2 linked regions of the Siphonobacter curvatus genome follow. The protein of the gene in region 2 interacts with the protein of the main gene of each other region in a pairwise test. Links are inferred from orthologs where the notes say so. Each region holds a gene or a part of one and is shown on either strand. Other genes may lie near its edges.

Evidence for each region.
Region 1: the proteins of C5O19_RS05025 (region 2) and topA interact in binary tests that used the Escherichia coli proteins (3 or more experiments, as listed by UniProt). The link is inferred for Siphonobacter curvatus from one-to-one orthologs.

What each region holds. Positions count from the first base shown.
Region 1 is NZ_PTRA01000001.1:2,379,906-2,395,227, reverse strand. What follows is about bases 6,979-10,132. They hold topA (type I DNA topoisomerase), read right to left. Parts: upstream 9,733-10,132; coding sequence 7,225-9,732; downstream 6,979-7,224. Other genes in these bases: C5O19_RS09915 (aconitate hydratase), read left to right, coding at 10,014-10,132. Outside these bases: C5O19_RS09950 (N-acetylmuramoyl-L-alanine amidase-like domain-containing protein), read left to right, coding at 21-806; C5O19_RS09945 (TetR/AcrR family transcriptional regulator), read left to right, coding at 858-1,460; C5O19_RS09940 (S8 family peptidase), read right to left, coding at 1,808-3,427; C5O19_RS09935 (SIR2 family NAD-dependent protein deacylase), read right to left, coding at 3,540-4,223; C5O19_RS09930 (MFS transporter), read right to left, coding at 4,655-5,845; C5O19_RS09925 (helix-turn-helix domain-containing protein), read right to left, coding at 5,927-6,895; more of C5O19_RS09915, read left to right, coding at 10,133-12,281; C5O19_RS09910 (universal stress protein), read left to right, coding at 12,766-13,587; C5O19_RS09905 (PIG-L family deacetylase), read right to left, coding at 13,742-15,322. UniProt on the Escherichia coli protein: Releases the supercoiling and torsional tension of DNA, which is introduced during the DNA replication and transcription, by transiently cleaving and rejoining one strand of the DNA duplex.
Region 2 is NZ_PTRA01000001.1:1,239,020-1,254,054, reverse strand. Bases 6,245-9,111 are described here. They hold C5O19_RS05025 (IMPACT family protein), read right to left. Parts: upstream 8,054-9,111; coding sequence 7,436-8,053; downstream 6,245-7,435. Other genes in these bases: C5O19_RS05015 (1-deoxy-D-xylulose-5-phosphate reductoisomerase), read right to left, coding at 8,407-9,111; C5O19_RS05020 (L-rhamnose mutarotase), read right to left, coding at 8,061-8,390; feoB (ferrous iron transport protein B), read left to right, coding at 6,245-6,862. Outside these bases: cytochrome c biogenesis protein CcsA, read right to left, coding at 1-1,958; C5O19_RS05055 (cytochrome c maturation protein CcmE domain-containing protein), read right to left, coding at 2,027-2,446; C5O19_RS05050 (CcmD family protein), read right to left, coding at 2,498-2,707; cytochrome c biogenesis protein CcsA, read right to left, coding at 2,831-3,466; C5O19_RS05040 (heme exporter protein CcmB), read right to left, coding at 3,527-4,189; C5O19_RS05035 (FeoA family protein), read left to right, coding at 4,498-4,722; more of feoB, read left to right, coding at 4,751-6,244; more of C5O19_RS05015, read right to left, coding at 9,112-9,576; C5O19_RS05010 (GH3 auxin-responsive promoter family protein), read right to left, coding at 9,617-11,116; C5O19_RS05005 (thioredoxin family protein), read right to left, coding at 11,173-11,478; C5O19_RS05000 (pyruvate dehydrogenase complex E1 component subunit beta), read left to right, coding at 12,093-13,082; C5O19_RS04995 (STAS domain-containing protein), read left to right, coding at 13,279-14,139; C5O19_RS04990 (STAS domain-containing protein), read left to right, coding at 14,143-14,541; C5O19_RS04985 (anti-sigma regulatory factor), read left to right, coding at 14,525-14,935; C5O19_RS04980 (ATP-binding SpoIIE family protein phosphatase), read left to right, coding at 14,928-15,035.

The sequences.
Region 1 (15,322 bases), 1.1 Mb from region 2 along the record:
AGTCAATGATAAAGGTAAGTATGTGGCTTGGCTTATGGCTGGCCTTCGTCATGGGTGACCTGGAGCTAATTCAGCAAAAGCTTCTAATTCCGAAGGGTCAGACGCCGGGAGAAACGGCGGGTACCGTAGCCCTGAGTTTTCTCAATACGCCTTACGTGGCCCGTACTCTCGAACAACCCGGCGATGAACAGCTGGTGATAAACTTGCGAGAACTGGATTGTACGACGTTTGTGGAAAACGTACTGGCTCTTACCCAAACTATTGAGTCCGATACGCTGACTGTGGATCACTTCAAGCACCAATTAGCCCGGTATCGCTACGATCAGGGGAAGGTACAGGGGTATGGAAGTCGGCAACATTACTTTTCATCCTTCTTACAACAACTGGTTGGATACGGTGAAGCTCGATTGATGGCAGAGGCGTGGGGCGGCGTGCCCTACAACAAACCCATTGATTTCATGACGAAGCACCGGAATCTATACGCTCAACTGGCCGATTCGCAGAATTTCGAGCGAGTACAGTCGCTCGAACAGGCCTTGAATCAGATTCAGAAGTACTACATTCCGAAGGATAAGTTTTCTGCCATCGAGTCAAAACTACGAACAGGCGATATCATTGGTATTACCTCAGCCAAAGCTGGACTGGATGTTTCACACGAAGGATTTGCGTACCAAAAAGGGGGGAAGGTGTATTTGCTGCACGCCTCAACAGATCAGAAAAAAGTGGTGATTTCGGCGGAACCGTTGGCAGCGTATTTGAACCGGCACCGGGATCAGACGGGTATCATTGTGGCTCGTCTACAATAAATCACGAGTACGAACTCAAATCCATTGACTATTTAACAAAGGCTACGAGGCATGGCGAAACGGCTTGATACCCCTAAAAAATCAGACAGACCCCTGGATAAACGCACAGCAATTCTGGAGGCTACGCTGGATTTGATTTCAAAGAATGGGTTCCATGCCACACCTATGAGTATGGTTGCTCAGCACGCCAACGTAGCCGCCGGAACGATTTATCATTACTTCGAAAGCAAGGAGCAACTGATTGATGAGCTTTTCCTGCTGTACCGGGACAAAATTGCTCTGGTGATTCAGGAAAGTGATGATACGACTAAGCCGTACCGAGATCGGTTCAGAAGTGTATTTCTGGGTTTGTACGACTACTATGTAAGCCATCCCGATCAGTTTCTGTTTATTGAGCATTACGCCAATTCGCCCATTATGAACAAGCTCTCCAAAGAGGAGATGTTCAACTTTTATCAGCCACTCTGGGAGTTTTTACGAAAAGGTATTCACACGGGACAATTGAAAGACATCTCCTCCCGCTTGATGGCCTGGATGGTCTATGGTAATATTACTGCTGTCGTAAAAATGAAACTTTCGGGTGATTTGACGCTGGATGTTATGTTGCTGAATACGGCCGTAAATACGGTTTGGGAAGGATTGAAGCGGGGGTGAGGCCGGTTTTCAATTTTGGTAGGATAAACCCAATGAATATAGTGGGATGGGCCATCCGTAGCATTTGCTACGGATTTTTTAGTTGGTAGGCTGTGCTTACCGGGCGGGTCGGTTCCCCGCATTGCATAGGGGGCAAAGTATATTAAATCCCTCCGGGGTTGGTATACTTACTTAAAAAGGAAAACATTGGTGCAGGTTTCCTAACCTGTACCAATGCAATGGGTCTTGCTTGAGTTAAGTAAGCAACAAAAACAAAACCGGGAAGTCTAGATACCTTCCTCATCAGAAGACCTCCAAACTTCCCGGTTGTCGCAGTCAATTGAAAACTGTAAACCAAAAACTGTAAATTACTTAATCTTACCCGCTTTTTCCCATTCTAGGGCCAGTTTCACGGCATTATAAGCGTTTACTTCACCGCCTGAATTAGAAAGTTCGCCAAAGGCAACCTGACCTTCGCCACCGGGCTGATTAACCTGTTGTTCCGGAAACTTCACAGTTGATTCAATCAGCAATTGCCGTAACTGAGCGGCCGTAATTTTGGGAAAATAAGATTTCACCAGAGCCGCCACACCCGCAACTACCGGAGAGGCCATCGACGTACCGTCCAGTTCTTCGTATTTAGAACCGGGTACGGTGGAGTACAGAGCCACGCCGGGTGAGAACAAATCGACGCCTTTTTTACCGTAGTTCGAGAAGTTGGCCACTTTGTTGGGTTCCCAGCTCAACGCACCAACTTCAATCCAGTTGTTGGGCTCACTACCTGATTTGAGTTTACGGTTCGGGAAGTTAGGCTCTACATCCGTATTCTGTGATTCGTTACCGGCGGCATGAACCAGCAGTACATTCTTCGATTCCGCGTATTTCACGGCTTCATCAACCGCTTCTTTCTGGGGTGAATACGCTTTCCCAAACGACATATTGATGATCTGAGCTCCGTTGTCAACGGCGTAACGAATGGCATTGGCCACGTCTTTGTCACGTTCATCGCCGTCCGGTACTGCCCGTACTACCAGGATTTTTACATTATCAGCGACACCCTTCATGCCCAGGTCATTATTCCGGTCAGCACCGATGATACCCGCTACGTGCGTACCGTGACGAGCGTCAGGGCCGATCACGTCGTTGTTGCCGTAGTTATGATCCTTGGTATCTTCGGGATTATCACCAATGATAGTCTGACGGGCGTTGTAATCCGGATTAAGTTGTACTTCAGCTTCCGTCTTATAATGATCGTAAGCTTCCTGCAACTCTTTCTCATTGTAACCCATTTGGAAACCGCGTTCGTAGGCGGCAATCGCCCGCTTCAGCTTACCATCGGCGGTCGTTTTATCGATTTTAGCTACATCTTCCGCCGTGACGGTATCCTTCTTCAGGTATTCTTTCAACGTTGCACCGGCTTCTGTATAAGACTTCAGCAGGTTTTCAATCAACGGAAGCATCATTTTCGACTCCTGAGCTTTCTCGTTGTAGGCAATTTTTAATTCCTGATAGTATGTGAAGGCGTCTTTCTGATCGGCAGGAATATCGGCTTCCGCTTTTCCTTCGAAAAGTTTCTTGTACTTGCCGTATTCCCGGGTCAGTTCCAGGCCTTCCTTATCAACGTTCTGTCCGTCTTTATTGCCGAGGAAGCTCCAGCCGTGCACGTCATCCACGTAGCCGTTGTTGTCGTCGTCCTTACCGTTACCCGCAATTTCCTTGGGGTTGGTCCAGATTTTCGATTTCAGATCTTCATGGTTAATATCAATTCCGGAATCGATCACCCCGACGATCACGGGCGATGATTTACGTTTTTTGACTAATTCGTAGGCTTTCTCTGAACTTACGCCGCGGATTTTATCGGCCGAATAGTCAAGATTAAACCAGTTGGTTGGGGCTTTCGTCTTTACCGGTTCCGTAACAGGAGCCTGATTCTGAGCGGTTGCTAAATGGGCAGCAAGCAGTGCTACCGGAATGAACCATTTACGCATATCAAATCGTGTTAATGAAATTTCACCTATATTAACTCATAAATAGGAAGAAAAGTCCGGGAAAGCCTACTAATTATTGTTAAAAGGCCCAGATTCCGGACATTCGGGTGTTTTAAGCTTGCAATTGATTTTGAATCATTTGTAAACCCAGACTGGCTTTTTCAGCAATATACGTTACATTTTTCCGACGTGAAACGGAGGGTAGGTTCGGATCGACTACGTAAACGGGCGTATTCGGACGAACAAAATCAACTAGACCTGCCGCTGGATACACCTGCAAAGAGGTGCCAACCACGATGAATACATCCGCTTCCTCGCAGTACGGAATTGCTTCCTGAATGGCCGGAACCTCCTCTCCAAACCACACAATATGCGGTCGCAACTGGCTGCCCAGTTCGCACTGATCGCCTACGTTGAGAGCCCAGTCCCCCAGCTCATAAATCAAGGCCGGATTTTTCGTTGAGCGGGCTTTGAATAACTCCCCGTGTAAATGTAAGACGTGCGTACTGCCCGCCCGCTCGTGCAGGTTATCTACGTTTTGCGTAATGATCTGAACTTCGAAATCTTTTTCAAGTTCGGCTAAAATGTGATGAGCTGCATTGGGTTCAGCAGTCAGAGCCTGTTTGCGGCGTTGGTTATAGAAGTCAAGCACCAGAGCCTGATCTCTTCGCCAGGCCTCTGGTGTGGCAACGTCTTCAATACGATAGTTTTCCCAAAGACCATCCGAATCCCGAAAGGTCTTAATGCCACTTTCGGCGGAAATACCAGCTCCGCTTAATACAACTATTTTTTTCATAGGAAGTGAAGCGAGTTTACGTTGGTTTGAACGGGTTTAAGGTTTAAAAGACTAGCGGCTAGTAAGCTCTTGCCAATTGTCACTTTTATGGTTTGAAAAGTTTGATAGCTAGTAAATTACAAAAGACCAAACGTGTTTCATGCCTCATTCAAACTTTAAACTACTTTAAACCTGTAGTTAAGGAGATACCTGTCCGGCCTCTAACCCCTAACAACCGAGTGAAATGTGTAGTGGCGAATTATCAAAACTGGTGGGGATTAACCCACGCTTTTTATTCAAATAATTGCAAGTAATAAAAATGAATAAGTTGATTTTTCGAACTGAGTTAGATGGAAAGCCAATGACAGTAGCATAAAATATTCGATAACTCAAAGGAAGTAACTTAGTAAATGAGTGAAAAACTATAGGAAGCATAGGTGTGAATGTTGTTCCTACTTTTCTTTCCTGAAAACAGCTATGGAAAAAACAGCCGCCACGAGAATACCAGCTCCAAATAGTTTGAATGCTTTATCTAGACCGATATCGACGATCAGGCTCAATACCAGACTTCCGAGGCCGTAGCCTGAAAAAAGGAAAAAAGCGAAAAGTCCTGTAGCCGCACCTTTTTTAGAGCTAAACGTGGTGACAATAGCGGCAAATAACGGATGAGATAAATCAAACCCAAAAGAAAGCAGGGCTACTAAAAGGCAGGAAGCGGCAAGGCTAAAATTCTGGCTTAACAGCAACACAGAAACTGCCCCAAGAAACAGGCCGATGGGGATAATTTTATTTCTCCCATAACGATCAGCCAGCCTTCCTAACAATGGCCCAAACAATAGTCCAGGAATACCGTAACCTAATAAGGCAAGACCAATCTGACGTTCGTTCAGTCCATAATTCTTGTAAAAGAAATAACCTAACCAGGCAAAGACACCGCTATGGAACATTCCATTGACCAATACATAAAAATAGGTATACCTTGCCCTTTCAGTCGATAAGATTGTGTGGAAAGACCGCAAAATACTATCCTTGGTTTTGGCCACAGCTTCCCTTTTCTCGAAGTTGTTTTTTTGTCGCAATGTCAGCATAAAAATAACCAAGCCAATTGCTGCGACCCCTACAAAAAGCCATCGCCAGCTTACAAAAGAAGTAATCAATGCCCCGGCACTGGATCCAAAGGCTGTACCCCCTGCCATACTGCCGAAGAAAATCCCTAGGGCGTGTCCGCGTTTTTCGTAAGGATAGGTATCACTAATCCAACTAATGGTCGTAGGGGCAACACCCGCAGCACCGATGCCTGTTAACAGCCTTAGGAAGATCATCTGATTAATTCCATTGACGAAGGCTGTTAATAAGGTAAGCAAGGAAAACACAAAGAGGCAAAAGGCAATAATCCGGAACCTGCCGAAGCGGTCGCTAAGCGGTGCATACACCAAAGTAAACAGTCCATACCCGAGCAGATAGGCAGGTTCAATAAAGCTGACGTGCCGGACAGTAGTGGTAAACTGTTTGGAAAGCATGGGCAGCAGCGGTGCTACCATGAAGCCTTGAAAAAATATGATGAAAGTAGCCAGTGATACGATATATACCGGCAACATAGATACCTGTGCAGTCGTTCTGCTGGTTTTAGTTAGTCCGTCCATTCTTTTGTTTGTTGAATGGGCCAAACTTCGGAACGATGACAAGAACACGGCTTACACCTATTCAGGTAATGATTGGACTTTTTATCGATTTCGGGTGTCGAGAGGCCGCCACATGAGTTGAAGGGCATCATCGCGGTAAGCCGTAGGGGTCATACCCGTCATTTTTTTGAAAAACCGGTTGAAATAAGCTGCCTCATTGAATTGCAGCAGATCGGCTATTTCCGATACCTGCAGATCGGTATGCGTCAGCAAGCTTTTTGCCTCCAGCAGTATCTTTTCATTGATATGGTATAAAGCGGTGTGTCCTGTATATTTTTTGATGAGGAAGTTTAAATGGCTAGGGGTGAGGTGCAGTTCAGCCGCAATGCTTCTTACGCTTGGCCTCTGTTCCTTTTTGGCGGTTGGTGCATCGATCGAATAGGCATTCAACACGTTCCTGAACCGAATCATAAGCGAAGCCTGCTTTAACTGGAAATCTGTCTTTGCCTCTTTATCTTTATAGTACAGGCGGCGAACCTGAATAAGCAACACTTTTAACAAGTGTTGTATCATTTCAAAATGATCGGCATTACTGGATTTCATTTCGTCAAGCAGTGCTTCAGCGGTATGGCCGATGGCATCCATATCTGCCTGGGACAATCTTAAAATTGAATTAGCCCCGTTCACGAAAAAGGGGAAGTCTTTTTCAAACAAGGGCTTTAGCGGGTCTATTCCCGCAAATTCAGGCGTAAAACAAATCAGGTAACCGTATATGGTTTCCACACGTTGCCAGCTTTCTATTTTACCGGGATACGTGAAATATATAGAGTTTGAGGAGGTACTAAAGGTTTCGTCAGGTAATAGAAACCGAAGCCCGGGTGTTTTACAAATAACCAGCCTGAAAAAGTTACCACGAAAGAGCGGCATGAACAATAACTTGCCTTTAGCCTGGTCTTCCATTCGCATAATAGTAAAGAAGTTATTTTCTGCCTTGCCAATCCTGAACGTATCGAAGAAGTCACTGATTGTATCGAACCAGGGAATGTAGACTTGTTTGTTTTTCTTTGCCATGTATGATCAAAACCTATTCCAAACTTACGTAAAAAGATCCCTACTGTGGCTTTGATACACTTTGCACGGTTTAACAAAATATAAATAGGTTTTCTAGTCAATTAACCGTCCATATAAGCCTCTACATCTATCGAATACCTTGCTGTAGTAAAATTTTAAATCATGATCGAACCAGGTGTGGCGTAAATGAATAGAAATGAAAAGGGGGACTGTAACGTCCCCCGATGGTCAATCTCTTTTACAGAATTTTGCAGCCTAATCACTACTATTGAAAAGCAAAACTGCCTGCTTATAGCGGGCAGTTTTGCTACATGTTAAGCAGAGGCAGCTTACTTTTTAGGTGCTGCTTTCTTACGAGTCGTTTTCTTTTCTTCCGTAGCGGCTGCTGGACTTTCGCCTCCTAACTCGAGGCATTGTTCCAGCGTCAGAGAAGCGGGCTCGGTTCCCTTGGGAATTTTCACGTTCCGCTTGCCAATCTGAATGTATGGCCCATACTGACCGTTGAGCACTTTCACCGTCGTATTTTCCGGAAACTCCTTAATAATTTTATTGGCTTCGGCGGTTCGTTTATTCTGGATAATCTGAATCGCTTCGGCCAGCGTAATCGTATCCAGATTCATGCCCCGGGGTAGGGAATAGAACTTACCATCGTGCTTCACGTACGGACCAAAACGGCCTTTGCCCTTCGAAATGGGTTGACCTTCAAACTCACCAATAGCGTCGGAAGCTTCGGCTGCCCGTTTTTCCTGAATCACTTGAATGGCTCGTTCTTCATCAATCGTATACGGATCATCGCCTTCGCTGAGATTGTAGTACTTTTCATCGAACTTGATGTACGGGCCCAACTTGCCGATGTTTACCAGTAGTTCTTTTCCTTCCAGTTCACCAACGGTACGCGGCAGTTTGAAAAGCTCAATCGCTTCTTCCAGCGTAATGCTTTCCAGTAATTTATCCTTGGGAAGGGGAGCGTACTGCGGTTTCTGTTCTTCTTTCGAATCACCTAATTGAGCGAACGGGCCGTATTTCCCTAAGCGAACTGAAACCATGCGACCGGTTTTGGGATCGATACCCAGCTCGCGGGCCGATTTCACGGAACTACGTTCGGCAGAGGAACTTTGCTCAATGGTCTGGTGAAAATTCTTGTAGAAGTTGTCGATCATGCGTTGCCATTCGATCTGGCCTTCCGCAATTTTATCGAACTCTTCTTCCATATCCGCCGTGAACTTGAAGTCGACGACGTTATCGAAATTATCTACCAGAAAGTCATTAACGATCATGCCGATGGTTGTCGGAAAGAGTTTTGCTTTTTCCGTACCATAGGTTTCCTTACCCGTTTTCTCCGTGAGTTCATCATTTTTCAATGTCAACTCTTTGAAGTTCCGCTCTTTACCGGGCCGGTCTTCCTTAACGACGTACTCCCGCTTGATGATCGTTGAGATCGTCGGGGCGTAGGTGGAAGGACGACCAATGCCGCGTTCTTCCAGCTCCTTTACCAGACTGGCTTCCGTAAAACGGGCAGGGGGACGACTAAACCGCTCGGTTGCTTTCAGGACGTCCAGATTCAGAATCTGACCGATGGAAAGCGGGGGCAGCATCCCTTTGCTTTCTTCGTCTTCATCATCCTTGGATTCCAAGTATACTTTCAGGAACCCATCAAACTTAATGACCTCACCCTGGGCGATGAGTTCTTCTGAAGTAGTAGAAATGCCAATAGTTGCTGTGGTACGCTCTAATTGGGCATCGGCCATCTGTGAGGCGATACCACGTTTCCAGATCAATTCATACAAACGCTGTTCCTGACGGGTTTCGCCCGCTGAAGGTACGGAGAAGTCCGTAGGCCGAATGGCTTCGTGAGCTTCCTGAGCCGAATCATTCTTGGTTTTGTACCGACGCTGCTGCGAGTATTTCTCACCAAACTGCTCGATGATCGAAGCTTTCGATTTAGCTAAAGCTTCCTCGCTCAAGTTGGTTGAATCCGTACGCATGTAGCTGATCTTACCGGCTTCGTACAGCTTCTGAGCGTATTGCATGGTCGCAGCTACAGAGAAGCCCAGTTTGCGGCTGGCTTCCTGCTGAAGCGTCGAGGTAGTAAAGGGCGGAGCGGGAGACTTCTTGGCTGGTTTAGTCTCTAGATTCCGGATGCTGAAGGTAGCTCCTTTACACTTTTCCAGAAAAGCCCGGGCCTGAGCTTCCGTTTCGAAATTTTTCGGCAATTCGGCTTGTAGTACCTTATTACCATCGAGCAGAAATTGAGCAACGACCTTAAAGCTCGATTTACTCTGGTGCTGGTCGATACTACGTTCGCGTTCAACCACCAAACGCACCGCAACGGACTGTACACGACCCGCCGAAAGACCGCGTTTTACCTTTTCCCACAAGACGGGCGAAAGTTCAAAGCCAATCAAACGATCCAGTACCCGGCGAGCCTGTTGGGCATTCACCAGATCCTGATTGATGGTACGCGGACTTTGAATGGCTTTTTGAATGGCCGTTTTGGTGATTTCCCGGAAAACGATACGTTTAGTCGTATCAGGTAAGCCGAGGGTCTCTTTAAGGTGCCAGGAAATGGCTTCTCCTTCGCGGTCGTCGTCGGTCGCTAGCCAAACTTCTTGCGAAGATTTAGCCAGTTGCCGCAGTTCATTGACCACTTTTATCTTTTCGGGAGAAACTTCGTACGTTGGTAAAAACCCATTTTTGATGTCAATAGCGAGGCCTTTATCGGGTAAATCCCGGACGTGTCCGTAGCTGGATTTAACCTGAAAATCAGCTCCTAAATAACCTTCAATGGTCTTTGCCTTCGCCGGTGACTCCACAATGACGAGGTTCTTTTTAGCCATAGTTAGTGGTAGTAGGGGTATGGGAAGTGTCTGCCAAAGTAAAGGACAAAATTCCGAAACCACTGCAATTCGTGCCTTTCAAGCCTAAACTTATTGGCAGATTTGCTTGTTAAAATGACATAAAACTACATGCCAATAGAAACGGCGGGACTGTCAAATGCAGTAGCTATGTATAATAGTTAAGCAGGATTTTCAGATTTTATCGAAATATGACCCCGCATGTTTTGTATTTTTGAGGGCGAAACCTGTTCCTTCATTTATTTAAACGATTAGATACAACGATGGCTTTTGACATTGAGATGATTCAGACCGTGTACGCCCGGATGCCCGAACGAGTGGCCGCCGCTCGGCAAGTACTCGGTCGACCCCTGACCCTCTCCGAGAAAATTCTATATTCTCACCTTTGGGAAAATCCTCTGGAAAGAGCGTATTCACGGGGAAAAGATTACGTTGATTTTGCACCCGACCGCGTGGCAATGCAAGATGCAACGGCTCAGATGGCCCTGCTGCAATTCATGCAGGCGGGTCGTCCGCAGGTAGCCGTACCTTCAACGGTACACTGTGACCACTTGATTCAGGCTAAAGTAGGAGCTACCGAAGATCTTAACAATGCAGTACAACAATCGAAGGAAGTATTTGATTTCCTTTCTTCGGTTTCCAATAAATACGGAGTTGGTTTCTGGAGACCCGGAGCGGGTATCATTCACCAGGTAGTATTGGAAAACTACGCGTTCCCCGGCGGTATGATGATCGGTACAGATTCACACACGCCTAACGCGGGTGGTCTGGGCATGATCGCCATCGGGGTAGGTGGTGCCGATGCCTGCGACGTTATGGCGGGTCTGGCCTGGGAATTGAAACAACCTAAACTGATTGGTGTAAAACTGACGGGTAAACTCAGCGGCTGGGCTTCTGCCAAAGACGTGATTCTGTGGGTAGCGGGTCAGCTGACGGTAAAAGGTGGTACGGGTGCAATCGTAGAATACTTTGGTGAAGGAGCTGAAAGTATGTCTGCAACCGGTAAGGCAACCATTTGTAACATGGGTGCTGAAATCGGAGCTACGACGTCCATCTTTGCTTACGACGTACGCATGGCCGAATACCTGCGAGGTACGAGCCGGGCCGACGTAGCTGATTTGGCTGACGGTGTTGCCGAATACCTGCGTTCAGATGACGAAGTATACGCTGATCCCGCGAAATACTACGATCAACTCATCGAACTGGATCTGTCGACGCTGGAACCTCATATCAACGGTCCCTTCACGCCGGATTTGGCTTGGCCGCTTTCGAAGTTCGCTCAGGCGGTACAGGAAAACAACTGGCCCGCTGAACTGGAAGTAGGTCTGATCGGATCTTGTACGAACTCTTCCTACGAAGATATTACCCGTGCAGCTTCCGTAGCTCAACAGGCAGTTGATAAAAAACTGAAACCTAAAGCGGAATACACGATTACGCCAGGTTCAGAGCTGGTTCGTTACACCATCGAGCGTGACGGATACATCAGCATTTTCGATACGATGGGTGCCGTTGTTATGGCGAATGCCTGCGGTCCCTGTATCGGTCAGTGGGCTCGTCACACCAGCGATCCTACCAAAAAGAACTCCATCATCACGTCTTTCAACCGGAACTTCAAAGCTCGTAACGACGGCAACCCTAATACGCACGCGTTCGTAGCTTCTCCGGAAATCGTAACGGCTTTCGCCATCGCAGGTGACCTTACGTTTAACCCGATGACGGACACGCTGATCAACGAAGAAGGTCAGGCCGTGAAACTGGATGAGCCACAAGGTCTGGAAATGCCGCCCCGTGGCTATGCCGTGGAAGATGCAGGCTACCAGGCTCCTGCGGAAGATGGGTCAACGGTGGAAGTGATTGTATCACCCACCTCCGATCGTTTGCAACTGCTCGAACCGTTTACGCCTTGGGAAGGTACGGACATCACGGGCCTGAAGCTGCTCATCAAAGCCAAAGGTAAGTGTACGACGGACCACATTTCTATGGCAGGTCCCTGGTTGAAATACCGTGGTCACCTGGATAACATTTCCAATAACCTACTCATCGGTGCTACCAACTTCTTCAACGAAAAAGCGAATGAAGTGAAGAGCCAACTGACGGGCGAGTATGGAACGGTACCTGGCGTACAACGCGGTTACAAAGCAGCAGGCGTAGGAACGATCGTTGTAGGGGATGAAAACTACGGTGAAGGTTCTTCTCGTGAGCACGCAGCTATGGAGCCTCGTCACCTGGGTGTTCGTGCGATTCTGGTGAAATCGTTCGCCCGTATCCACGAAACGAACCTGAAGAAACAAGGCATGTTAGCTCTGACCTTCGCTGACGGTTCAGATTACGACAAGATTCGCGAAGACGACACGATCGACATCGTTGGATTGACGGAGTTTGCTCCCGAAAAACAACTGACGATTGTACTTAACCATGCCGATGGTTCAACGGAAGCATTCCCAGTAAACCATACCTACAATGCTGCTCAAATCGAGTGGTTCAAAGCAGGTGGTGCTCTGAATATCATCCGTCGTGGCGTAGGAGCGTAAGCTTTCTATCCGATATAGTTTTAAAAAATACCCCGACTCGTAAGTCGGGGTATTTTTTTGTTTATAAGCGGGCGGATGGGTTTTGCCTTTGAACGGCTTTATAGGAAACTTGCACCAGATACCATACGATTTGCAACCAGCCCGGCAGGCACAGCCTACCAACTAGAAAATCCGTAGCGGATGCTACGGACAACGCGTCCTGCTCAGGTTACCTTATTTTACAAAGAAAATGGAAAAGGGGAGATCAAGATTGAAGCTTTAAAATGGTAAGTACAATGTAAAAACTTGCAGTACCTTCTTCAACCGAACACCTAACCCCGAAGGGATTCAATTGGAATAGCCTCGTATGCCATGCGGGGATTTCTATACAACGCGAAATACCCAATCAAGAAAACTGATTTTTATCACCAGATCACCTTACGCCTGACATTCTTAAAGAAATCATTCTGTCGTTGTTTTGGGTATCCATTTAAGACGCAAAGCAATGAAAAGCATACTCGTTCCCACTGATTTTAGCTCACTGTCTCTGAAAGCACTAGACTTAGCCGTTGAGCTGGCTCAACCGATGCAGGCTTCTGTTCGGTTACTGGGGGTACTCAAATACCCGGAGCCCGTTTTACAAGACAGCTTGTTTATGAAAGATACTGACGATGCTTTTGAAGAACGGATCGAAGGGGTAGAGAATCGGCTTCGCTGTCTACTGGATCAGCCTAAATATCATAAAGTACCAGTATCGGCTTTGGTCGACCGGCAGAAAGGAACCATTGGTGAAACCATTGCTTCCAGTACAGTAGATCTGATCGTGATGGCGTCTGAAGGAGCTTCGGGCTGGAAGGAGCAAACGACGGGATCAAACGCCGAACGGGTAGTCCGGCAGGCGAGATGCCCAGTCCTGATTGTGAAAAATGGAGACCCGCTTGATCTTCAGACCGTACTGTTCCCAACGGATTTTACAAACGTAGAATCCATCCGTCAGTTTCTAACGTTTCCCGGGGTTGCGGAGGCTAATCTTCATTTTCTAACGGTTAATACCGGTTTTCTGGATCGTACATTCGAAGATTTAGAAGAAGAAATGGCTCAATTAGCGGAAGAGTTGGGAATTGAAAAATACGAATACACAATCATTGACGCAGTAAGCGAAGAAGCCGGTATTGTTCGATACGCTCGCGAAATAAAGGCGGGTTTGATTGCCCTCTATACGCACGGCCGCAAAGGATTAAGCTATTGGTTTCACGGCAGCATCGCCGAAAAAGTAGTGAACCACGCTGAAATTCCCGTATTAACGATGGTATACGAAACGAAATAGATGGTTAAAGTGAAGTAGGATTTAGAAGTTGTTTTAGTGAAGAGGGCGAATGAGTGAGGTGATTACATGGCTCGTAACAGGTAAAAGGGTTGAATGAGCTCTTTAGCAGAGCGTATTCAACCCTTTTCTTCAAACTAAAATCTAAACTTACCCCTTACTTTCCTAACGAAATCAGGTTGGCAAAGAGCCGATAGGCTCCCGGTACACCCGCGGGCAATTGCCGGAAAAACGCGTAACCCGTAAAGACGTACCAGCCTTTTCCGTAAGCAGTAGCCAGCATACCGCCGTCCAGCGGCTTTTCGTTGGGATCGTTACTACTGAAAATGGTTTGGTACTGCGGATCCCATTCGTCGGAGAAGTACAGGCCGCGTTCCTGAATCCAGCCGTTAAAATCCTGATTGGTAATTTTGTTAGGCGTATTCAAAATGGGATGTTCGGGTTTCAGGAATCGCATGGGGGCTTCTTCCACCGTTACCCGATCCCGTGACAAATGAAAGGGATAGGGGCCCATGCCTTTGCTCAGCGGCTGAAGGCCGGAATTGACCTGATACTGCACCACCATCGTACCCCCGTTTTTCACGTAGTCCATTAGAAAGGGCTGGTAGTAGCTCATCCGATCGTTGACGTTGTACGCCCGTACACCCACGACTATGGCGTCGTAAGCAGCCAGCGAACCCGTTAATTCTTTTTCCCCCAGATTCACCACCGTACAACCCATCTGACGCAGGGCCGCCGGAATTTCATCCCCGGCTCCGGGAATGTACCCAATCAGCTTAGCCTTGTTTTTAATTTCCAGACGCACCAGCTTGCTTTCTGCCACGGGGAATACCGTAAGAGCCGGAATATGTTCGTACCCAATCTCGTACAGGCCACGATTACTGGTCTGATTGCCCGTTTGTACCTTCACCTGTACGCTAGCCTCCGAAGCCTGAGTCGGTGGAATTAGCTGGAACGAAACGGTTTGTTCCTGGAATTTCGATGCGAACTGAAAGGGAATCCGAGCTGGCTCCGACTTCCATCCCGCGGGTAATTCCAAGCTCACATTCCCAGATGCACCCGCCTGCGACGCTTTCAGCGTCACGGTATACGTTTTCGGCTGACCGTCCGCAAAGACCAATACTTTTTCAGCTGGCGTAGCTGTTACGCTCGGGCGTACTTCAAAGGGACGGTACAATTCGCCGCGAACCGCATCCGTGTATTTATAATGAACGGGGGTTGTCAGCGTCAGCGGCAGTCCACCGATGGTTACGGAAAAAAGAGCCTGAAAGTCGGAAGGCTTCTCGGGCAGACCGTTCAGAGCCTGATCATCCACGCGATACATGCCTTTGCCCATTTTCGGCTGCATGAGCCAGTAGGGCTGGGTAATAGTTTGATTTTGCGGAATGGCAGTCTGAAAAACCAGGCGTTGTAATTCGTTAGTAGGGATCGACATATTTAGCGTCGTATCCTTATTGAAGCTGGTCCAGCGAATCGATTGAAGCGTGACCGGAGCCTCGGAGCGTTTGATGAACGTAGTCGTCAGCTGTACGGGTTCGCCACCCGCCACGGCGTACTCGGAGGGGTTACTTTCGTACCAGAGTCCGGCACAGGCGACCAGTAGCTGGGAGAGTTCTTTTTTCTTCTGTTCTTTCCAATATGCATCGTCCAGTTTATCGACGAGTCGATATGCTTGTACGAGCAGAGGAATGATGGCGGCGGGTTGATCGGGGCGAAACTGTTCGATGGCTTTATTGAC
Region 2 (15,035 bases):
TTCTTGTGGTACGTTTTTCCATCCTTCACAATATCTTGTTTTGCTACGGCGTGGAAATCGTTTTCAATCAGCTCCACGGAAGATTTGGGCAGATAACCGGGTACGTCGCGGGCCTCAATAAACTGTCCTTTGTACGTCACTAAGTACTTATCCAGTTGTTGGGGCTGGTTCATCCAAAGCAACTGATTTTCTACGTTTTCTTTCGTATCAACTTCCTTGCTATTGAAGATAATCAAACCTGATTTATTCTGGGATACGATTTTCGAATAACCCGAAGAGAACAAAATACCAACCAGCATCAGAGCTACGCCAATGTGCGATACGGCTCCGCCCGAAAGCTGCCATTTGCCCTTCAGAACCGTTAGAATAGTCGAGAAGTTGATCACCAGCGAGAATACCGCTGCCAGCAGTAAAACGATGTATACCCAGTTCCAGGCTCCCATCTGCATCGCAACGAGCAGGATAGCCGTCAACATCAGTGTAATCATCAAGGGTGTTGAGAATACCTCCCAGGGACCCAGATTGAAACTCATCCCCCGGGTCACGAGTACCTCATTTTCAACCGCGGTGGCCTTCTGTTCCGTTTTCACCTTGCCCCACCAGAAGTACTGACCGATGGCGTTTAGAATAACGATAACCACGAAGAACCAAAGCTGGAAATCCGTATAGTGCTTCACCTGATCAGCGGGCAGAGCCAGGTTTGACTTGATTCCAAAGTTAGCGACCAGGGCATTGTATACGGGAATGGACGTCGTCGCAATAACCTGGAATGCGGCCAGACAGATCACCGTCGCCCCACAGAAAATCCAGAATTCACGGCTATACGTAGAGATTTCCTTGTCGGAACTCGGTATATCTTTCCAACGCCAGGCCAGTAAGGCAATGGCACCTACCGTGAATGTTAGCAAGTAAATCAATAACTGACCCGAGAGTCCTAAATCCGTAAACGAGTGGACGGACGCATTTCCCAGAATACCACTCCGCGTCATAAACGTCGCGTACAGAATCAGGATAAACTGAGCGATAATCAGAATGCTGGAAATCTTAAGCGTACTCTTGTTGGTCTGATAAATGATCAAGGTGTGCAGAGCTGCTACCAGTACCAACCAGGGTACGTAGATACCATTTTCTACAGGATCCCAGTTCCAGTAACCACCGAAGTTCAGCGTTTCATAGGCCCAGATGGCTCCCATCATGATACCCACGCCCAAAATCAGCGAACCTAAAGCCGTCCAGGGCAAAGCCGGTTTGATCCAGCTTTTATACTCTTTCCGCCATAAGCCAGCAATGCAAAAAGCAAAAGGAACCAGCGTCAGGGCATACCCCAGGAACAAGGTCGGCGGGTGAATCACCATCCAGGGATTCTGGAGCAGGGGATTCAAGCCGTTGCCATCTTCCGGAATAAAGTTGGGTTTCAAGGCCCAAACCGGCCACTCGGGGTGAGCTTCGCGTAAGAGCAGGAAGGGCGATGAACCAATTTTCATCTCCAATCCGGGAATGACTACGCCCAGAATCATGGAGCAAAGGAAAGCCTGTACCAGACCAAATACGGCCATGGTTGGGGCTTCAAAGCGTACCTTGCCTTCGTTTTTACTTTTGCCGAAATACGCAATCAGCGTAAGGCCAATCATCGCCAGCCAGAAAATCCAGAGTAGAAAACTCCCTTCCTGATCCTGCCAGAAACTGGATATCACGTAATAAGCCGGCAACGAACGCGAGGAGTTATCCCAGGCGTAGTGGTACTCGTAGTAGTGGTTATAGATGATCCAGTACAGACTGACGACCACCGTCACTACGGCTACTGCATGGGCATAGAAGGAGTAGCGGGCAAACCGCTGCCAGGAACTGGCCTCCAGGGTATTCTGGGAAGCTTTTACGTAGGCAAACGTTGCCACCAACGCCGTAATAAACGAAGTCAGAATGGCTAAGTGGCCCGTATTTCCAATCCAGTAATGCATAAATGTTAGGATAGAATGCGTGAATGGGCGAAGGCAGAAATGATGAATTCCTGCCTTCGCCCATCAATTTATTTCATCGCCGTTGGGGCTTTGGCATCGTTGTATTTGGAGGGGCATTTCAGCAATACCTGATCGCAGGCAAATACACCGTTTTGCATCCGGCCCACCACCACTACTTTCTCGGACTTTTCAATATCCTGGGGTTTGGGTTCGTGGTAAATAACGGTACGCTCTACGCCCAGATCATCCACCAGCGAGAACGTCAGCAGGTTAGCATTTACGGCTGGATTGTACTCCATATCCAGAATTTTACCGGAAGGATCTTTTTTCAGATTGCCTACCACGTGTACTTTACTTTCGTTGCCTTCCTTAGCCATAGACTCGGCTTTGGCGAAATCAACGTACGTACTGGCATCACCAGCGGTAGAGAGAAGAATGAAAATAGCCGCAGCAATCACGGCAATACCTAAGAGGTGTATTTTTTTCATTTGTTTGCTCGAAAGGATAACGTTGCGGTTTGCAAGCAATGAGAGGTACGACTAATGTTTAATCTCTTTCTCCAGACGGGAAAGCTTCCGATCCAGGTTCAGCAGGTACAGAATCAACCCGATGAGTACGACCGCAATCACGGCCACTACCACGAAGATTTTTCCGTTGGAACGCATGGTATCGGCCATTTCAACATCCTGCTGAGCAAAAAGGTTGCCCGACAAGAGGCTTAACAATAAAAATAATCCTGCTTTTTTCATGAATGAGGGGGGCATCCGATCACGCGTTCAAGGGTAAGGTAATGAATACGATTCCAGACAACCCATTAACTTTTTTAACGCTACAAAATGAGTCCAAATCACGGGTACTCACAATGACTTTGCTTACTTATTTTCTACAATTTCGTTCAAACGCCGGTAGCGAATCCGCAGGGACGAAATCCAGTACCCGAGCAGAATCATCCCGATCACTGCCGGGTAAAAAACCAGCTTCATTTTGTGGTCGGAATCGTAAATCTTGAAACCGGGGTTACTACCATTGCCGGGATGGAGTGAATTAGAAGCCAGTCGCGGCAAAATGATCGTCAGCGGAATAAAGGCAGCAAAGGCAAAAATGTTGTATACCGCCGAGATGCGGGCCCGTTGTTGTTCGTCACGGAAAGAGCCCCGCAGTACCCAATAAGCCAGGTAAATCAGCATGGCAATTTCGGTGGAAAGCAACTTTGGGTCCTGCGGTAGCGGACTACCCCAGGTATAATTCCCCCAGATGGCTCCCGTAATGAAACCTAGAATTCCGAAAATCAATCCCGTATTGGCTAGCTCCACCGACTGAATATCATCGTCAATCTCTCCCTTCCGCAAGTACTTGATGGCATACCAGACCGACAGGACCAGCAGCAGAATCATCGCAAACCACAGCGGTACGTGAAAATAAAGGTTACGGGCGGTTTCGTAAAGAATCGGCTGGTGCGGAATGGGCAGCAGCAGACCTCCCGTATACACGTAAAAAAGCAATAACATACAAAGGTACTTCCACCAGGCCATCTTGATCCGTCAATGATTAGAATACTAAAACATTACTCAGCTTTTCCAGATAAACGGAAACAGAATCAGGGACAGTACCCAGACAATGCCGTTTAGTGCCAATAAAGTGAGTATTTCATCGCTGCTGGAACCCCAGTCAAGCCCATCGAGGGCATTCTTGGAGAGCTTCAGCAACATCAGTAACATGGGAAGGATTATAGGAAAACTCAGCACGGACATCAGCGTCGGCGAATTCTCGGCCTTGCTGGCAATACCGGCCACCATCGTTAGCGTTCCGGCAAACCCCAGGGCGCCGAGTACAATCGCCACCAAATACATTCCGACATCCCCTACCGGGTTCCCCATCACAAACGCATAAATGCCGAAGCCCAGTACGGACAAACCCAGCATCAGCACCGTATTGTAAATCATCTTGGAAAGGATGATTCCGACCGGACTCGCCAGCGTGTAGTAGTAGAGCAGTCGTCCGGCCCGCTCCTGCGTAAAGCTCTTGGCAATGGCACTCACGGCGGTAAACAACTGAATGATCCAGAAGAGGGTATTCCAGGTAAGCGGCTCCAGTCGATTGGACTTCAAACGAAAGCTGAGGTAGCACACAAAAATAGTACTCACCAAATATAACAACATCCCATTAAGGGCGTTTCGTTGCCTCCATTCGAGACGTATTTCTTTCGCTATCAGAGCGTTAACTTCCCGCATACTGGTTTTACTCGTTCAGCCAAAAGGATTGGCAAATGCCTCCGGTTTCAGCCGCCTTTTACCTTCCTGTACTTTCCTACAAAGGTACGGTACAATTCGGCTGGTTGGTTGTATTTTTTATAAAACTGTCGGGATTGCTGGTCTTGTTTGGCGGGAAGCATTGCCTTTCGATCAGTAGGGTCTGACTTTACTCCAAAATGAAGCGAATGTGAAAAAATCTGGTTCGGGTTGGGAACTATTTTCTATTTTTGACCCTCGTTTAGAATGAATCCAAATAGTAGTACAGTTTTCGGAAGGAAGTAAAAACTATGTCGCAACGGAATTTATCCCAGCTACGAATCGGTGAAAAAGGAATTATTGCCGGGTTTAAAGATACGATTCTGGCTTTGAAACTGTTGGAGATGGGGTGCCTGCCCGGTACGGAAATCCGGCTGACGGCCATTGCTCCCCTGGGCGATCCGATTTGTCTGCAGGTCGGCGATTATATTCTTTCGCTGCGGCTCGATGAAGCTGCAGTGGTGGAATTGCAGTAACTCTTTCCCGAGCTTTGATTAGTAAGTAATGGCAGATACCCCCATCATTGCGTTAGTCGGCAATCCGAACTGCGGCAAAACTACCCTTTTCAATGCCTTAACGGGCCTCCGGCAAAAAACCGGAAACTTTCCCGGCGTAACCGTTGATCGGAAAGCAGGCCTGACGCGTCTGGATAAAAATACGGATGCTACGGTGGTCGATTTACCCGGTACATATAGTTTGTACCCGAAGTCGCTCGATGAACAGGTCGTATTGGATGTACTGGCCAACCCTTCCAGCAACGATTATCCTGATGTAGTCGTGGTCGTAGCCGATGCTTCTAACCTGAAGCGTAACCTGCTCCTGTTTAGTCAGGTGGCCGATCTGGGCTTTCATACCATTCTGGCCCTGAATATGGTGGACGTGGCGGAAGCTCACGGATTGACGCTCGACCCGGAATTATTATCATCCCGTCTGGGTGTTCCGGTGGTGCTCATTAACGCAAAATCGGCGGAGGGACTCGATAATTTGAAGTTTACCATCAAGGGCGAATTACTCGAACACGCCGAACGGCCCAAGCCTACCATGCAGTTCGAGAGTGTATCCAAGGATTTCCTGGAAGAAGTCAAGGAAAAATTCGGTGTCAATAACAGCTATCTAGCCATGCTGATGGCTGGCCAGGCCGAAAAATTACGCTTTCTGACTACTGAGAATCGTTCTCAGTTACAGGCCATTAACCAGCGACATAGCTTTCAGCACACGGATTTTCAGGCCAAAGAAACGGTCGATCGGTACGCTCTATTGGGTAAAATCGCCGATGCGGCCGTTCGTAAAAAAGATGGTGAACTGAAGGAAACGTTCACGACCCGGCTGGATAAAATTTTGCTGCACCCGGTCTGGGGATACGCTGTTTTCTTTGGTATTCTTTTCCTCATTTTCCAATCCATCTTTTCGCTGGCGGAATACCCGATGGACTGGATTGATACGGGCATGGCGTCCCTCAATGAATGGGTGAAATCGGTCTTACCCGACAGTATGCTTACCAGCCTGCTTACCGATGGATTACTTGCCGGGATTGGCGGAGTGGTCGTCTTCATTCCACAAATCGCCTTTCTGTTCGTATTTATTTCTTTACTCGAAGAATCCGGCTATATGGCCCGCGTGATGGTGCTGATGGACAAACTCATGCGAAGTGTCGGCTTGAACGGACGAAGCGTAGTACCGCTGATTTCGAGCGTGGCCTGTGCCGTACCCGCCATCATGGGTACGCGGACCATTCAAAGCTGGAAAGACCGCCTCATCACGATCATGGTAACGCCCTTGATGAGCTGCTCAGCCCGTCTGCCTATCTTCACCATTATGATTGGACTGGTAGTACCCGATCGGACGATCCTGGGGGTTTTCAATCTACAGGGTTTTGCTTTAATGGCTTTATACCTGCTCGGCTTTGTTTCGGCCTTGCTTTCGGCCTGGGTGATGAAAAAGATTCTGAAAGTGAAAGAACGGAGCTTCTTTATTATGGAAATGCCCGTCTTTCAGTTACCCCGTCTCGATCATGTAGCCTTATCCGTTTACAATGCCGTAAAAGCCTTCGTATTGGAGGCTGGTAAAGTAATCGTTGCGATTTCGATTGTGTTGTGGGTACTGGCCAGTTATGGTCCGGGCGATTCTTTTGAGAAAGCCGAAGAAAAAGTCAGGACCGAAAATCCAACGTTGCCGGAGCAGGAGCTAAACAACGCCGTCTCCGCGGCCCAACTCGAAGCTTCGTATGCAGGCCGTTTCGGTCACTGGATTGAGCCGGTGATTCGCCCCTTGGGTTACGACTGGAAAATTGGTATTGCCTTATTAACCTCCTTCGCCGCCCGCGAGGTATTTGTTGGAACAATGTCAACGATTTATAGTCTGGGCGGTGATGACGATACCAACACGGTAAAAGACAAAATGCGTACAGAGATCAATCCGGAAACGGGCGAGCCCCGCTTCACCCCAGCCGTTGCCTTTTCTCTACTGATCTTTTATGTGTTCGCCATGATGTGCATCAGTACACTGGCTACTACGTACCGCGAAACGAAGTCCTGGTTTTACCCCGCAGTTCAGTTTGCGTATATGACGGGCATCGCTTACGTGGCCGCCTGGCTTACCTATCAGGCTTTGAAATAGCCATAAAAAAGGAAAAGTGGTCAGTTATCACTGGCCACTTCTCAAAAAAACCTAACGCTTGGAAAAGTATCTAGAGCACTTCAACGGTGACTCATCTTTCCCTTTACGACTGGAAGCTTGTCTCTCCGGTATTCCTTTCTTCTATTGCTTTACTCTCAGGAGTCGAACTAACAAGTACTCAAACCTAATCTCTTGTGTATTTCGTGATCAATATGAAGGGGTTCCAGTATTCATTCCATAGTAACGGTCGTAACCTCTATTCATGGAATGACGAGATGACCTTATCTAAACTTTTTGAAATTCCTCAGGGATTTTCTCAGTTAAACAAGTGCTTCGTTTTTCGTTTTATCACATTTGGTTTACGCGTATAACGGTAAAAGCTTTATGCCAAAGATAGTTTTAGCTTTTCATTTTAAATAAAATTCTGATAATCAGTTTATTATTCAATATAAAAGCAGATAATAGTAGGGTTCTTTTACCTCAACCTGTGCTTTATTTTCTCAAAATAGGTATTTTATTTCTCAGAATAATTATAAATTTATCTTGAAGTCGAAAGTAGATTTCTTAAAGGCTTTATACTGTTTCAATACATTCAACCCCTATCCCCTCTACTTTCTCCAGCTTTCCCAAGATAAACTCCGATAAAGCCTTCCGAACCATAAACTTCAAACTACACTGATTATCGAATTGCTGATTCAAAATGCGTACGTTGTCATCTTTCATCACCTTCATGACATCGTTCATTTGCAAATAATCGAAATCAATCCGATATACTTCATTAACCGTTTTTTCTACAGTAGTTGCCGCATGAATGGCTTCCTGCGTGGCCTGTTTGTACGCGTTAATTAAGCCCGGCACACCCAATAGCGTACCGCCGAAATAACGAACCACCACTACTAAAATATTGGTCAGATTATTCGATAAAAGTGTATTCAGAATGGGCTTCCCCGCCGATCCGGAAGGTTCACCATCATCATTCACGCGAAAGACCGTCCGGTCTGGACTCAGCCGATAGGCCCAGCAATAGTGCCGGGCTTTGGGGTGTAGCTCTCGCAATTCGGCTATGTATTGTTTGACTTCCTCTTCGTTTGCCAAAGGATAGGCGTAACCGATGAATTTACTGCCTTTGTCCTTGAACAGGCCTTCCGCCGGTGCCTCAATGGTTTGATAGGTATCGTCTGCTTCGGTCATCAACAATTTATAATGCAAATATTTTTTTCATCAGTACCCATTTTTCACCGGGTTGGGCGGAGGGAATGGCCTGTTGGTATTTCCACATCAGTTGCTCCCAGTCCTGTACTCTCGGATTGGCGGCGTCGGCGGCAGCTTTCGCTTCAAACGAAAATTGATCCGTCACTTCCATAATCATGAACAGGCGATTACCCGTCCGGTAGATTTCCATCGCCGTTACTTCCTGCCCGAGAATACTTTCCTTAATTTCCGGCCAGATGGCTTCGTGGTAGTGTTCGTATTCAGCAATCAAAGTGGGATCATCTACCAGGTCAAGAGCCAGGGTATAGCGTTTCATTCAACAATACAGTTAATTAGTATAGAGAGTGTGATTTTAGTAACTCAGCCGCTAAACGACGCGTTTCCGTATCCGTCTGTACGTAATCTTCGTAGCTGGGATTCGCCTGATACGACACCCTTTCCAGACATTCGCCAATCAGGTCCGACATTTCCAGAAAACCAATCCGATCGTTCAGAAACTCGGCTACTGCTACTTCATTGGCCGCATTGAGAATGCAGCAGGCGTTCCCCCCGCGTTCGAGGGCGGCGTAAGCCAGGGCCAGATTGCGGAAGGTCTTGGCATCCGGCTGTTCGAAACTGAGGGTCGGGTAATCCATGAAGTTGAAGCGGGGAAAATCCGAAGGCATTCGGTTGGGGTACCCCAGAGCAAACTGAATGGGCAAACGCATATCGGGTAAACCCATCTGAGCCTTCATGGAACCGTCTTCGAACTGGACGAGGGAATGGATGATGCTTTGCGGATGTACCACTACCTCGATCTGCGGAGCTTCGAGGCCAAACAGCCACTTCGCTTCAATGACTTCCAGGCCTTTGTTCATCAGACTGGCGGAGTCGATCGTAATCTTGGCTCCCATCACCCAGTTGGGGTGTTTCAGGGCCTGAGCTTTGGTGACGGTTTTCAGAAACTCCCGGTCTTTTCCGCGAAAAGGTCCGCCGGAAGCGGTCAGAATGATCTTCTCGATGGGATTATGAAACTCTCCGACCAGACACTGAAAAATGGCCGAATGCTCGGAATCGACGGGGTAAATATTGATGCCTTTTTTCCGGGCGGCTTCTGTAACCAGCTCCCCTGCCACGACCAGCGTTTCTTTATTCGCCAAAGCGATGGACTTCCCGGCTTCGATGGCTTTCAGCGTGGGTAACAAGCCGGCGTACCCTACCATGGAGGTCAGGACCAGATCAATACTTTCCATCTGAACGACGCTGGCCAGGGCCTGAATTCCGCAGTAGACTTTTATATCCAGTGATTCCAGAGCGGACTGAACTGTTGGAAAAAGATCTTCATTCCCAATTACCACTACATTCGGCTTGAACTCAGCCGCCTGTTCAATGAGTAAAGCTGCGTTATTTTGAGCAGATAAGACTTCTACCTGAAAAGCTTCCGGGTGACTCCGCACGACGTCTAGGGCCTGCGTACCAATAGAGCCGGTTGAGCCCAGAATGGCAATATTCCGTTTTTGCATACGAATGGGTACTCTTTTAAATGGGGGCTTTCGCTACGTTTTATACCAGTGGTTTGAGCTGATCCGCAACCGTACGGTCATTGGCTAGGCGAGGTACTTTATTCTGTCCGCCCAACTTGCCCTGGCTTTTCATAAACTCAATAAAGGCTCCCCGCCGTAAGGACGTCAATTGAAGACGCTGTAGAATATTTCCGCTGATCAAATCGTCGTAGTACACGTTGAGCTTGGTCAGGTTTGTATCCAGATCCTGGCGGAACTGCTCCAGATCATGCGGCGGATTGGCAAACTCAATCAGCCACTCGTGGTACGGCAAACCGCCCTCCGGGGGGGCTACCTGCGGAGCTACTGTAAATTCCACCACCTGCGTTTCGGGCTGACGACTTACGGCGTAGGCCATCGCTTTTTCTACTTCCTCCCCAATCACGTGCTCGCCAAATGCCGAAATGAAGTGTTTGATCCGTCCCGTTACAATAATCCGATACGGATCCTTGGAAACGAACTTCACCGTATCTCCAATGTTGTAGGCCCACAGGCCAGCGTTGGTATTCATGATCACGGCGTAGTTCTTGCCTACTTCCACTTCGCCAATGCTCAGGCGCCGGGGCTTCTCCGTGAAAAATTCCTCCACCGGTATAAACTCGTAGAAAATACCCTGATTGAGTAACATCAGCAGACCCGGATGCACCTGACTATCCTGATAGGCAATGAAGCCTTCCGAAGCCGGATACGTCTCAATGGAATCGATTTTCTTGCCGATGGAATCGTATAGCTTGGCTCGGTACGGCTCGAAATTTACGCCGCCGTATACAAACACCTGAAAATCCGGAAACACATCCTTAATTTTCTTACCCGTACGGGCCTGAATCCGATCAAAGTACATCTGCACCCAGGGCGGAATACCCGAGATGAGTGACATGGGCTGGTGAATAGTCTCGTCAATGATCCGGTCGAGCTTGGTCTCCCAGTCGTCAATGCAATTGGTTTCCCAGCTGGGCAGCTGATTGGTTCGCAGGTAGCCCGGAACGTGGTGATTGGAAATGCCGGAAAGGCGACCCACGTGAATCCCGTGTTTAGTCGTCATTTCCGGACTTCCCGAAAGAAAAATGAGTTTCTTATCCAGAAACTCCGAGCGTCCCGTTTCGTGAATATAGCTCAACAGGGCATCGCGGGCTCCGTTGATGTGAAATCCGATGGATTCTTTGGATAAGGGAATGTATTTAATTCCTGACGTAGTACCCGAAGTTTTAGCGAAGTATAGGGGCTTGCCGGGCCAGAGAATATCCGGCTCGCCGTGGGTTACTTTCTCTACGTAAGGTTTCAGAGCTTCGTAGTCCCGAATGGGTACAGCCTGCTGAAAATCAGCGTGGGAGTGAATGTCTTTAAAAAAGTGATTCCGCCCAAACTCGGTGTTCCGGGCGGAATCCAGTAATTTATTTAACCAAAACTGCTGCGTTTCAGCGGGTTTACGTTCCCACTGACGACGCTTTGATATAACCCAGGCCGCGACGGGCTTTGCTAAAACTGACCGAATGGGTACCATGTACTAGACAATTGCTCTGTCTGCAAAAGTACGTAAACTTTGGGTTGTTCGACCAGTTAGACGTGATTCCCTACCAAACGAGATTCTACCTGATCCATCGTCTGGGCATCGGCACATCCTTCATGCCGCCAGATTTCCCGACCCTTACGCAAGCCCAACACGGTTGGATTCGAGCGAATTTTATACCGTTTAAATAATTCATCTTCTGTGCCACAAGCTACTCGTAGCAAACGAGCGTCTTTAGGGTGCTGACTTACGAAGCTTTCCAGCACTCGTTCAGCCTGGCTTACCGAGGGGCTGTATTGTTGAAAAATCAACATCAGCACGCACTCTTCGCTCTGGAGAAATTCTTCCAAAGTCATAACATTCCGGATTAAAATGATTGAACTATGAAACTTGAAATGGCCAATAACTCAGTCGACATTCCTGATCAGCTCATTGGCTTTTCCAGCTTTAATTCTGGATCCAACTCACTGACGACAAAGTCTAACTCTTCTGCATATTCGTGAGACCGAATACGCAACGTTGGCAAGACCTGATCAACAGAATCTTACCGAGGCACTCAAAGGATCGAACGGCGGCTCGTTCATCCCGTTTTCAGTTCAATGGAGGGGGGTAATTTGTTTCAAGTCACCGCATCGCCCGGTTAGAAAAGCTTAGCCGACTTAAAAACGTAAGCATAAAATTCTACTAAAATCTCTTCTCAAAGTAACAAAAAAAAATCAAAATTGTCAATGTTTAATATTACTTTATAATGCAATAGTTATATTTTAAAAAAATTTATTTTACCGACCTCCCTTTTTATTCCCTATTTTTTAGTCATAAGACTGCTTTTCCCAGAAATTTAGACGGGACTTCCAGTAAAAGTTTAACGATAAATGGGGAATCATGGGGCAGAAACCTTGTCAATTGCTGATCCATTCCTAATTTTGAAGGTCTTTACGAAGACATTCAAGCTGGACATACGACAGAAACTTTGAACATGAGAGAATTACAATTTCGGGAGGCTCTCCGCGAAGCCATGAGCGAGGAAATGCGACGTGATCCCCGCGTTTTTTTGATGGGCGAAGAAGTTGCTGAATACAATGGTGCGTACAAGGTATCTCAAGGGATGCTTGACGAATTCGGACCGGAACGCGTAATCGATACACCCATTGCCGAGTTAGGCTTCGCCGGTATCGGCGTAGGAGCGGCGGCCAATGGTTTGCGTCCGATCATTGAGTTCATGACGTTTAACTTTTCGCTGGTAGCTATTGATCAGGTGATCAACTCGGCTGCTAAGATCTATGAAATGTCTGGCGGTCAGTACAATGCTCCGATCGTATTCCGCGGCCCTACCGGAAACGCCGGTCAGCTGGCAGCCCAGCACTCGTCGAACTTCGAGAGCTGGTACGCCAATACGCCGGGTTTGAAAGTGGTGATTCCTTCCAATCCTGCGGATGCCAAAGGTTTGTTGAAATCAGCTATCCGCGACAATGATCCGGTCATTTTCATGGAATCGGAGCAGATGTACGGCGACAAAGGCCAAGTACCCGATGGCGAATATCTGATCCCCATTGGCGTAGCCGACGTGAAACGGGAAGGAACCGACGTAACCATCGTTAGCTTTGGTAAAGTGATCCCCCGGATCGTGATGCCAGCCATCGAAGAATTACAGAAAGAAGGTATTTCCGTGGAACTGATTGACCTTCGTTCGGTTCGTCCGATTGACTATGGCACTTTAGTGAAATCGATCAAGAAAACCAACCGTTGCGTTGTTGTCGAAGAAGCGGCTCCGCTGGCTTCTATTTCGGCCGAAGTGGCTTACCACCTGCAACGCTACGCGTTCGATTACCTCGACGCTCCCGTTGCCCGCGTCACGAGCCGTGACGTTCCCCTGCCCTACGCTCCTACGCTGATTGAAGAAGTTCTTCCTAACGCAAAGCGAGTCGTTTCAGCAGTAAAATCAGTACTCTACCGTAACTAGTACCGATACATCTTAGTAGATAAAACCCCGTTTTCGTTAGCGAAGCGGGGTTTTTTAGTTGAATACTTTGCTCTTCATCAGCAGTCGACCAAAGTTTACTTAACTTACGCTCCCGGCATCCCGATTTATTTCAAAACCTAAAAGGCTCTGCAACGGTTGTCTTCTTTACACCCTTAAATTCAGAATTTTGAACATTATGAAAGCAAGTACTATTAAAATGCTCCAGTCGCAAAAGGAGCAAATAATAGAGCTATGGATGGAAAATCAGATGGAAGATCCCACGTTACGGGAAGATCTGATGTCCAACGAAGATTTACGTGTGCAATCCATCGAATTGATTGACGCGTTACTGCATACCCTTACCGAAGCCAATAGTACACAAGTTGAATCCCAGGACTTTGAGCCCGTCTTTGAAATTCTGGCGGGTATTTCGTTGTCTCGGGCTCGTCAGGGCTATACGCCCCGCGAAACGGCGGTATTCATCTTTAGTCTGAAGGACGCCATCTTTTCCGTTTTACGGACGAAAATTACTGATTTGGCACTTCTTAATCAGGAATTACTCGAAGTTAGCAAGCTCATCGACAGCCTGGGAATCGTTACGTTCGAAACGTTTATTCAAGGACGGGAAGAAGTCATTCTTCGCCAGACGGATGAAATTGCTGAAATCTCTACGCCGATCATTCGGGTTTGGGATGGCATCATTGCTCTGCCAATCATCGGTACCCTCGACAGTGCCCGCACGCAAATTGTGATGGAAAACCTGCTCGTCGAAATTGTCAATTCCGAAAGTAGTATTGCTATTCTGGATATTTCTGGCGTTCCGGCAGTCGACTCACTGGTCGCTCAACATTTAATAAAAACCGTTAGTGCTACGCGTCTGATGGGGGCTGAGTGTATTATTAGTGGTATTCGTCCCGAAATTGCCCAGACCATTGTACACCTCGGTATTGATCTTTCTTCCATCATTACCAAAGCCACGCTGGCCAGTGCCCTGCGGCAGGCCTTTACGATGTTACAACTGGAAGTGATTAAAGTTAGAAAGGATAAAAAAGCGTAAGGAATGGACCGTATTCCAATTCTCAAGATGGGCCAGTTTCTGCTGGTGACCATTCAGATTGATTTGTACGATCGGATTGCCTTGAATCTGGAAACGGACTTGGTACAGATGATTCATAAAACCGGAGCCCGGGGGGTACTGATTGATATCTCAGCGGTATCGATCGTGGATTCGTTCATGGGCCGAATTTTGGGTAACATCGCCACCATGTCGAAAATTCTGGATGCCGAAACCGTTGTCGTGGGCATGCAGCCGGCCGTTGCGATTACGTTGGTCGAGCTGGGTTTGCCACTTAATGGCGTGTTTACGGCCCTGAATGTGGAGCGAGGAATGATTTTATTGCAATCGCGGCTGGCTTCCGATCCGGACGAAGAGGAAGACGAAGATGATAACCCTGAATAGAGATCGCCTCTTCATACAGAAAGATCAGGATGTCGTGATTTTACGAAACCGGGTAAAAGAATACGCTACCAAAATTGGCATGGGGCTGGTCAATCAGACTAAACTGATTACCGGAGCCAGCGAACTGGTACGCAATATGCTACGCTATGCTCAAGGCGGAGAAGTGCTCATTGAAGTCGTCAGTCGTGGTCGCGAAAATGGCATACGACTCACCTTTAGCGATCGCGGTCCCGGTATTGCTGATCTCAATAAAGCTATGCAGGATGGCTTTTCCACAGGCAGAAGCCTGGGGCTGGGCCTTCCTGGTACGAAACGGCTCATGAGTGAATTCTCGATCAAAAGTGCAGTTGGAGAAGGAACAACCGTGACCGTTATTAAATGGAAGAATGGATAATCATCGAAGTTTTGCGGCTACAGATCGAAGTTATCTGGCTCTTACGAAACGGGAAATTCACAGCATGGCCTCCCAGCTGGAATTTCCTACGCATCGGCTA